DNA from 2 places in the Cytobacillus kochii genome. Region 2 is predicted to be linked to the other one. Evidence: riboswitches for the same ligand, from Rfam matches in the RefSeq annotation. Region 2 holds a riboswitch; the other holds the start of a gene.

Region 1 (5,303 bases), 250 kb from region 2:
ATAATGTTGTTTTACCAGTTCCGGAAAGGCCAAAGAATAAAGCAACATCACCTTCGCGGCCAACATTGGCTGAACAGTGCATAGGGAGAATCCCATTTTCAGGAAGCATGTAGTTCATAACAGAGAAAATAGATTTTTTCATCTCACCAGCATACTCAGTACCACCAATAAGTACAATACGGCGTTCAAATGAAACGATAATAAAAGTTTCTGAAGCTGTACCGTCAACTGCTGGGTCTGCTTTGAAATTAGGTGCTGAAATAACTGTAAATTCAGATTCGTGATCTAATAAATCTTCTTCTGTAGGACGAATAAATAATTGGTGTGCAAAAAGGTTATGCCAAGCATATTCATTAATTACTTGGATTGGCATACGGTGTTTTTTATCCGCACCAGCAAATCCTTTGAATACGAAAACTTCTTCTTTCTCTTTTAAGAAAGCAATCACCTTGTTGTATAAGTTATTGAAGACTGCTTCAGAAATTGGTTGGTTCACACTTCCCCAGTCAATTTTATCTTTAGAGCTTGCTTCTTCAACAGTATATTTGTCTTTAGGTGAACGACCTGTATACTTACCTGTTGTCGCGCGAATTGCACCAGTAGATGTAAGAACACCTTCGTTTCTGTTTAATACTTTTTCAACTAGTTGCGGAACAGATAATTGAACTTGGATGTTTTCGCCTTTTAGTAAATCATTTAACTCAGTTATCGATACAGAATTCATCTGATGAATACCTTCCTTTATATAATATTATTTAAGAGATATGCATCTCAGTCGCTATTTGTGATTATTTCTTCAAAAATAGTATAACACATTTATTCATTCAGTCTATACTATATAAATCATTTTTATATAATTAATGAAATTGTCACAAATACAGGCAGTATTCATTATAAATAGCTTTTGCAAATTTAAAAAGGATAATCAGCAAATTTGTTGTAATTTTTATATATATTAAGGAAAAAGAACGGTATGATCTTAACTAAAATTATCCGTTATCAAAACTAAAGTTTATAGAGTCGTATATGACAATTTTTACATGGAATTGTTAATGAAAAACATTTGACTATATTCCATGTGTAAGTTATGATGAATCCTTGAACGGATACTCTCTTATCCCGAGCTGGTGGAGGGACAGGCCCTATGAAACCCAGCAACCTGCCAACTACATTTTCATGAGCAAAGGTGCTAACCTGATGCAAGGATTTATTACTACTATCCTTGAACGATAAGAGTGAAAGGCGCGAATCATTTTGCTTCAACCTTTTCACTAAATCAGAGAAGAGGTTTTTTTTCATGCTTTTTAACATGATGTTGGCGAATACGAGGAGCGGCTTTTGGAATGTACTATTTATGTATGGGAAAAAGACCAACCATTTTATTCTCAATATTCCAAGTTAGCGCATAGGTTATTAAGGGTATGAGATAAACATTGGCCCATAAATAATGAAGATTCAAATAAGGGAATGAGTTCCGTATCAAAAATAAAGACTATAATAAAGTCTTATTGATTCGATAAATAAGGAGGAAGTCAGATGTCAACAAAACGTAGATTGTTTACTTCTGAATCAGTAACTGAAGGTCATCCGGATAAGATCAGTGACCAAATATCTGATGCAATATTAGATGCTATTTTATCACAGGACCCAAATGCGAGGGTTGCTGCGGAAACGTCTGTTACTACAGGTCTTGTATTGGTTGCAGGAGAAATCACTACATCCACATATGTAGATATTCCAAAAATCGTTCGTGAAACCATTAAGGAAATTGGTTATACACGTGCAAAATATGGCTTTGACTCTGAAACATGTGCTGTATTAACTTCTATTGATGAGCAGTCAGCAGATATTGCTATGGGTGTAGACCAAGCATTAGAAGCGCGTGAAGGACAGATGACTGATGCAGAAATTGAAGCCATTGGTGCTGGAGATCAAGGTTTAATGTTTGGCTTTGCATGTAATGAAACAAAAGAGCTTATGCCATTACCTATTTCATTAGCGCATAAACTTTCTCGCCGTTTAGCTGAAGTAAGAAAAGAGGAAATCTTACCTTACCTTCGCCCAGATGGTAAAACACAAGTAACAGTAGAATATGATGAAAACAACAAACCTGTACGTATTGATACAATTGTTATCTCTACGCAGCACCATCCAGAAATCAGTTTAGAGCAAATTCAACGCAATTTAAAAGAGCATGTAATTAACCCAGTTGTTCCTACTGAATTAATTGATGAAAACACAAAATACTTCATTAACCCAACAGGTCGTTTCGTTATTGGTGGACCTCAAGGTGATGCGGGCTTAACTGGTAGAAAAATTATCGTTGACACATACGGCGGTTATGCACGTCACGGTGGTGGTGCATTCTCTGGTAAGGATGCAACGAAAGTTGACCGTTCAGCTGCTTATGCAGCTCGCTATGTAGCAAAGAATATTGTTGCTGCTGGACTAGCTGACAAAGCAGAAGTACAATTAGCATATGCAATTGGTGTTGCTCAGCCGGTATCCATCAGTATTGATACATTTGGAACTGGAGCAGTATCTGAGGATGTTTTAGTTGAAGTTGTTAGAAACAATTTTGACCTCCGTCCTGCTGGCATTATCAAAATGCTTGATTTGCGCCGTCCGATATACAAGCAAACAGCTGCTTATGGACATTTTGGCCGTACAGATATTGATTTACCTTGGGAGCGCACAGATAAAGCGGAAGAATTGCGTAAGGAAGCTTTAAAATAAATTAGAAAAGTTATGGCTGTAGAAAACTCCTTTAATGAGTTTTCTACAGTTTTTTTATGTGGGAAAGGGGCTATCATTAAATTTTAATAGACCTACAATTGAGGCGAAGCGATTAGCTCGAATATCAAGAAGTGGAATGGTCAAAGATAGCGGCGGCGCAAAAGCGATTAGCTCGTATATCAGAAGTGAAAAGACCAAAGATAGCGGCGCAAAAGTGATTCGCTCGTATATCAGAAGTGAAAAGGACCGAAGATAGTAGAGCAATAGTCGTTTTTTTAGATATTACATTAGCAAAATAAATATAATATTTTAGACTACCGATATTTTACAGAAATCCTTAAGAAAACGATTTCATAAAAATTTAAAATGAATGTCATCTTTTCGTCTTAAATTGTGGGTAAGGAATAAACAACCTTAAGTATATGAAGAAGAAAACATGAACATACTGCCTAGCATAAATCATTCCATTTTTTTTTTCGAAAGGTGAAACTTTTTAAAATAACTTATCGTCTATACAAGGTATGGGAAAAAATACAAACTAGATGAAATAAAAAGTAGGTGACGTACATAATGTGTGGTTTTATTGGTTGTATACATGATCAAGCACAAAAAGTACAAGAAGCAGATAAACAATTTGAGAATATGAATAACATTATTACTCATCGTGGACCAGATGATTCAGGATATTATCGTGCAGACCATATCCAATTTGGTTTCCGTCGATTAAGTATTATAGACATTGAAAGTGGTCATCAACCACTCACTTATGATAATGGTAAATATTGGATTATTTTCAATGGAGAAGTTTATAACTATGTTGAACTACGTGAGGAATTAATCAATAAAGGACTAACTTTTGAAACTAATTCGGATACTGAAGTGATTATTGCTTTATACAGTTATTACAAAGAGAAGGCGGCAGAAAAACTGAGAGGTATGTTTTCCTTCGTTATTTGGGATAAAGAAAAACAAGAAGTTTTTGGAGCGAGAGACCCTTTTGGAATCAAACCATTCTATTATTTTGAAGATGGTGAGACAACTTATTTTGCCTCTGAAAAGAAAAGTATTCTGCTGGCATTGAAAAACGATGTCATTAATTATGATGCTTTGCAGTATTATATGACATATCAATTTGTACCTGAACCGATGACTATGTCAGTGGGTATAAAGAAACTTGAGCCAGGTCATTATTTCAAGAAGAAAATCGGTGGCTCAATGCATATCCAGCGTTATTGGAAAGCACATTTCCAACCTGTACAAAAAGAAGAATCTCAGTTTATTAAAGAGATTCAAGATGTTTTAACTGACTCAGTTAAAATGCATATGCGCAGTGATGTACCTGTAGGTTCGTTTTTATCGGGCGGGATTGATTCTTCTATTATTGCATCCATAGCAAAACAGTTTCACCCCAATATTAAAACGTTTTCAGTAGGTTTTGAAAGAGACGGTTTTAGTGAAGTGGATGTGGCTAAAGAAACAGCCGAAAAACTAGGTGTTGAAAATATAAGCTATATCATCTCTCCAGAAGAATATATGCAAGAAGTACCTAAAATTATGTGGCACACGGATGATCCATTAGCGGACCCTGCTTGCGTTCCACTTTACTTTGTCGCAAGGGAAGCAAGAAAACATGTAACGGTGGTATTATCAGGCGAAGGTGCTGATGAATTGTTTGGTGGATATAATATTTATCGTGAACCACAGGACTTAGAAATTTTTAATAAAATGCCTTCAGCAGGAAGAAAGTTATTGCGTACCCTTTCTCGAATCATGCCAGAGGGGATGAGGGGTAAGAGCTTTATTGAACGAGGAACGACGCCAATGGAAGAACGCTACATTGGCAATGCGAAAATGTTCTTAGAACATGAAAAAAGAGAATTATTGCAGGTTTATAATGAGAAGAATGATTTTAAAGATATTACCCGTCCATTATATGCAGAAAGTGCAGCCTATGATGCGGTTAATCAAATGCAGTATATTGATATTCATACTTGGATGCGCGGAGATATTCTTTTAAAAGCAGATAAAATGACGATGGCACATTCATTAGAATTGAGGGTACCATTCCTTGATAAAGAGGTCTTTAATGTGGCTTCAACCATCCCAACTCATTTAAAAACGTCTCATCAAACAACGAAATATATCCTTCGTAAGGCAGCGGAAGGTATTGTGCCAGAACATGTGTTGAATCGTAAAAAGCTAGGCTTCCCGGTCCCTATCCGTCATTGGTTAAAAGATGAGATGTATGATTGGGCGAAAACGTTAATTAAAGAAAGTCATACAGACTATTTAATTAATAAAGAGTATGTAGTAAATTTACTCGAATTGCATGCACAAGGAAAAGCAGATTATAGTAGGAAAATCTGGACGGTACTTATGTTTATTGTGTGGCATGATGTTTTTATTGAAAAGAAATATGATTTCGAAAAGCAATTTATCTCAGCAACAACAGCACACCTTTAAGTCAACAACTGTGAAAAAGAAAGAAAACCCGGACTCAGTTCGGGTTTTCTTGTTGTTAAAGTAAAAAATGCTAAATGTCTTAACTGCACTTTATTTTTTTAATT
Region 2 (5,303 bases):
GTATCGCCTTTAAAATGGACAAGCAACTGTCCGAATGCTTCATCTTTTAATCTTGTAATATTACCAGATAAGATATTAGGGAAAATATCATATTTTTTCGTTACTAATGCAAGTGCAGGATCACCTGATGATTCACCAAAGAAAGATAATGTTGCCACTTGGCCACTTTCACTTAATTCCTCTAATAGATCATCAGGGATATCATGTGAAAATAAGCTATTAACGAATCTTTTTGTTGTACTGTGTTGAGGAGAGGTAAAGATATCCTTCGTTCGCCCCTCTTCAATAATTTCCCCATTTTCCATAACGGCCACACAATCGCAAATCCTTTGGATAACATTCATCTCATGTGTAATAAGGAGAATCGTAATTCCTAATTCTTTATTGATTTTTAAGAGCAAATCAAGAATTGCCTCTGTTGTATCTGGATCTAAGGCGCTTGTTGCTTCATCGCTGAGTAATACTTCTGGTTCATGCGATAATGCACGTGCAATAGCAACCCTTTGCTTTTGGCCACCAGATAACTCAGCTGGATAAGCATTTTGTTTTTCACTTAAACCGACAATCTCTAAATATTTATTAACGCGGCTCTTTACTTCTTTCTTATCTAATCCTGTTAGTTTAAGAGGGATAGCAATATTATCATAAACTGTTGCTGTTTTTAATAAGTTAAACCCTTGAAAAATCATGCCGATATGACTTCTTGCTTCACGGAGTTTTCCTGGTGTTAGCGTGGTTAAATCCACCCCATTAACTTTTACAGAACCACTATCAGGTTTTTCAAGTAAGTTCACACAGCGAATTAATGTACTTTTACCAGCGCCGCTGTATCCGATAACCCCGTAGATTTCGCCTTGATTCACTGATAGTGAGACATCCTTTAATGCATGGATGCTTCCTTGTTTTCCTGTAAAGGTTTTGGTTATATTCTTAAGCTCTATCATGATTTGATGCTCCCTCCGTAACGCTCATTTTTAATCATTTTACCAAGAGACGATAACTGATCCGTCAAATTCCTCTTCAACAAACTTTTCAATTTCTTCACTGCGGTAGATATCAGCTAATTTTTCAAGAATTTCATCATCTTTATTCTCCGTACGGACAGCAGCGTGGTTTACGTAAGGTGAATCTTTAGGCTCGATAAAGATAGCGTCTTTAGAAGGAACAAAACCAGCTTCAATCGCAAAGTTCGTGTTAATAGCTGCAGCGTCAAGCTCTTCTAGCTGACGAGCGATTTGAGCAGAGTCAAGTTCAATAAATTCATAGTTACCATTGTTTTTTTCAATATCACGAACAGTTGAATTAATACCTGTTTCAGGATCTAATTCGATTAATCCAGCTTTTTCAAATAGTAATAGAGCTCGGCCACTATTTGTTGGGTCACTCGGAAGACCGATTTTTGCGCCGTCTTTTAATTCAGCTACATCTTTTACATTGAGTGCATAGATGCCCATCGGGAATGACACGGTATCAAAAGATTTAACTAAATCTAAATTTCTATCTTCTTTAAATGCATTAAAATAAGGCTCTGTTTGAAAAATGTTTAAGTCAATCTCTTTTTCAGCTAATGCAACATTTGGCATCACATAATCAGTAAATACTTGTGGTTTAATATTGATATCTTCTTCTTTAGCTAATTCAATTACTTTTTCTAAGATTTGCTCATGTGGACCTGCAGTGACACCAATGACTAATTCTTCATCGTCATATAACCCTTCTGTAGAGTTGCTGGCTTCATCACTACCACATGCAGCTAAGCCTGTTAAAGATAATAAGAATGTTCCAGTTAATAACCATTTTTTCATGATGTTTGAACTCCTTTTTGTTCATTTTGTTTTTCTAATAATCGAAGTGCTTGTAAAACAGATTGTTCACTTATCTCGTTTTTCATAAAGTGAATCGATTCAGTTGGAAGTATCGCCTTTTTCACAATTGTTTTCATTAATTGCTCGTCATTCACATCTATATTTAGAGTAGAGAGACTACTTGGCAATTGCCAGCTCTCATAAAACGGGAGAAGGTAATCAACTTCCGTCCATTTTTCTTCAATGGCCAATTGACCAAGAATCCCGTAAGCGACTAATTCCCCATGAAGGAAATCTTTGGCTGCATTCGCTACGGTTAGTCCATTGTGAAGCGAATGGGCACCAGCGATTCGTCCTGCCTTTTCGCCGAATCCACCGACCATGCCCCCAGTCATGATAATCGTTTCAATCACTCGAATAAGTGCTGGTGAGGTTTCGTTTTTGGCTACTGATTGTAGTGCGGCTTCACCATCATTAAGCAATGTATCTCGGCAAATTTTGGCTGAAAATTGCGAAACTTGTTTAGGTACAGGTAGTGTTTCTTCATGGTAAAGACTTTCAATTAGAGCTTCAGCTTCATAAAATTTGGCTAATGTATCCCCAATTCCTGCTTTTAAATAAGTTATAGGCGCATTAGCAATAATTTTAGGTTCAATCAATACGAGGGTTGTCGCAATAGGAAACTCGGTATAATGAGTAAAGCTGCCTTCTTCATTATAAAAAACACTTAATGGTGTCCAAGCGGCACAGGTAGCTGCGATTGTCGGTATAAGAATGGATTGAACAGATGCTTCAATCGCAACTGCTTTTGTTATATCTAATGCTGTCCCACCACCAATACCAATTACGCCATTAGCACCATCATTTGTTAATATTTCTTGGATGTCATGGACCTTTTTTAAGGTAGTGTGACCTTCTATGTAATGAAGGTGAATGTTGTTATCTATTACTTCCTTCGGCAAGTAGGGCTGCACGGCTTGCCAAGCTTTTTTACCGGTTATTATATGGTATTTGGAAACAGAAATATCTTTAAGTAGGTCGGGGAGTTCTGTTAGAATGCCTGAACCTAATAAATAATATCCTGGAGCCCCTTTTACGATTGTTGCAGTCATTTCTTCTCCTCGTTTCTCTTTTGATGTAATTATAAAAACAAAAATGCCTCTCATCATGAGAGGCATAAATATACTAGAATAGTAGTAACCTCTCTCATATATCAAAATACCAAATAGTATTTTGCAGGATTTAGCACCTGTTCATATGGGTATATGAATGGTTGCCGGGCGTCGCAGGGCCAGTCCCTCAGCCGCTCTTTATAAGAGAAAATGCTTTATTAAATTATATTCATAATATTATCTATTACATGAAAAGTCAATAACATAATTGAAATTAATCTTTAAACTAGTGATGGTGTTCTACTTGTGGGGTGTTTTCTTCAATCGGATGAATTGAGTTCTTGGCTTCTTGATGAATTCCCGATGCGCAGATAATGGCCATGCTTAATAAGAATGTTAGATAGAAGGGCACAGGTCGATTTTTCAATGCTTCCTTTAATGAATGTTTTTTGTGCATGAGAAGCATCATGGCAAAAATACTAATTAAATAAATCAGATCCATGCTAATGATCATAAATGTAACTTCACTGGGTACTAACATAATACCTAGCATTGCCCCCATCATACTTCCCATGAGACTTGACGCTTGAGCTTCAACGAGTCCGTTTGTTTTAAACGGTAGTCCTATAAAAATGGCAATGACAGCGCTAATGAGAATAGATAATACAGTTGCTTTAGCCATTTCTGGTAACCACACAGATATAATCAAACCGATTGTTAAGCTACTCGTCATACCAACCACCATGGGAATACATTTAGAATATTGGGTAGCTATTTCTTTGTTTTTTCTAACGGCACTAATAAAGAAAAAGAAACTGTAGCCGACAACTAAAAAAAGACTGAACAAAGCAAGCATATTCAAATTACCCTCCTTTGGATGCTCATAAAATATCTCGATGCCTCCTTTCATATATATTTTGTATCGTAGTGATTATGTCAGTGCAATGGTAAGAAACTTTTTATACTGTTCATTCGTAAATAGGTAAAGCAATATTTTTCAAACTAAAAAAAGTGGTAGTCTTAGTTTATAAGTTTTCATTCAGAACAGTTTGACAAAAAAAAAGGAGTTTTTATATGGGGGAAGAAATAAAGATTAGACCGATACATATAAATGATGCAAGAGATATTCATGAAATGCATAGGCAAGATTCTATAGTTCAACAGACAATGGCCTTATCATCGGGGAGATTAAAAGATATTGAAGATTATATTGAAGGACTTACAAAAGAAGACCATGTATTTGTTGCAGAATATAACGGTCATGTTCGAGGGGTAGCTTCCTTAGAAGAGAGAAGTGGAAAGTTGAGATATAGCGGTAATGTGTCCATCTCTATTAATGAAGAAGTACAAGGAAGAGGGATTGGTAAGACGCTTCTTGAGCGAATAGTAAAGCTTGCCGATGAAGAGTTAGGGCTCATCAGATTAGAGTTAGATGTATGTGCAGATAATATAAGGGCGTTGGCGTTATATGAAATGTTTAACGAGGCTTTGTCTAGCTCCGGACGCCATCGGCTCGAGGTCATAAGCCAATCCGTCAAAAAGGTTAAAAAACAACCTTTCTGCCGGCTCGTCTTATGCTTGTCACCGATAAGCGGGCGCCCTGCGCTTTTCTAATTTTATAGATGTCATTATTATGGGAAGAATTAAAGAGAACCTTTAAATAGAAACGATCTAATGTTAAAATTTCACTTCCTGCACGTTAATTAAATCATAACTAAAGGAGAACAGCTGCTTTGAATCACTTAATAATGGAACAACTAAAAACCTATTTTAAAGGAATCAACCCAGATGATTTAGTTATGGAGCAGATGGAATTTGAAGAAAATGTGTATGATATCCTGTTGGAAGATTGGGGAGAGTCAATTGGCTCGGTTCGTATGGATGAATTAGGTGTGGCAGAGTTTTTCATTTATACGGATGAACTAGATGAAATTCCAGGGGAAATGAGTAAGTTTGATATGATCATGCAAGCAGAGCATTTTATAGAAAGGTTCTATGATTCGACTTTCAGACATGGGTTATATTTGTCAGCATATATTGACTTAGGTGAATATCATATGATTTTATATAATCGCAAAGATGAGCGATTGAATAAGGAACTCCCTCATTCTGGAATTAGTTTTACAATGCTTAGTAATGGGGTTTTAAGTGCAGTCGAAAGAGAAAGCATGGATTTTGAACTTGTCTATCCAAAAACACTGATTACGAATGAAGAAGCAAAGCGGATTTATTTAAATCATTTAAGGATTCTACCTGTTATTGCAAAGTATGATAAAGACATATTTGTTAATGGTGATGATGAGTATCACTATGTTTATCAGTTGGAGGATTTTATTCTTGGTGTTCACACAAATGGGGGGGTGCTTACCTCGGATTCGTTTGGTGT

Evidence for each region. Region 2 has a riboswitch for S-adenosylmethionine ahead of LG276_RS19630 (iron-containing alcohol dehydrogenase family protein). Riboswitches for the same ligand answer to the same signal wherever they lie in the genome.
Region 1: linked by a shared signal. The riboswitch ahead of metK (methionine adenosyltransferase) and the one ahead of LG276_RS19630 (iron-containing alcohol dehydrogenase family protein) in region 2 are both predicted to bind S-adenosylmethionine.

Annotation. Positions count from the first base shown of each region.
Region 1 covers NZ_CP085254.1:3,577,645-3,582,947, reverse strand. The annotation lists gene pckA (phosphoenolpyruvate carboxykinase (ATP)) at 1-724, opposite strand, end outside; SAM riboswitch class I at 1,112-1,236, shown strand; gene metK (methionine adenosyltransferase) at 1,537-2,736, shown strand; gene asnB (asparagine synthase (glutamine-hydrolyzing)) at 3,307-5,199, shown strand; gene LG276_RS18170 (C39 family peptidase) at 5,298-5,303, opposite strand, start outside.
Region 2 covers NZ_CP085254.1:3,827,943-3,833,245, reverse strand. The annotation lists gene LG276_RS19640 (methionine ABC transporter ATP-binding protein) at 1-944, opposite strand, end outside; gene LG276_RS19635 (MetQ/NlpA family ABC transporter substrate-binding protein) at 984-1,805, opposite strand; gene LG276_RS19630 (iron-containing alcohol dehydrogenase family protein) at 1,802-2,917, opposite strand; SAM riboswitch class I at 3,009-3,124, opposite strand; gene LG276_RS19625 (hypothetical protein) at 3,204-3,779, opposite strand; gene LG276_RS19620 (GNAT family N-acetyltransferase) at 3,992-4,531, shown strand; gene LG276_RS19615 (hypothetical protein) at 4,651-5,303, shown strand, end outside.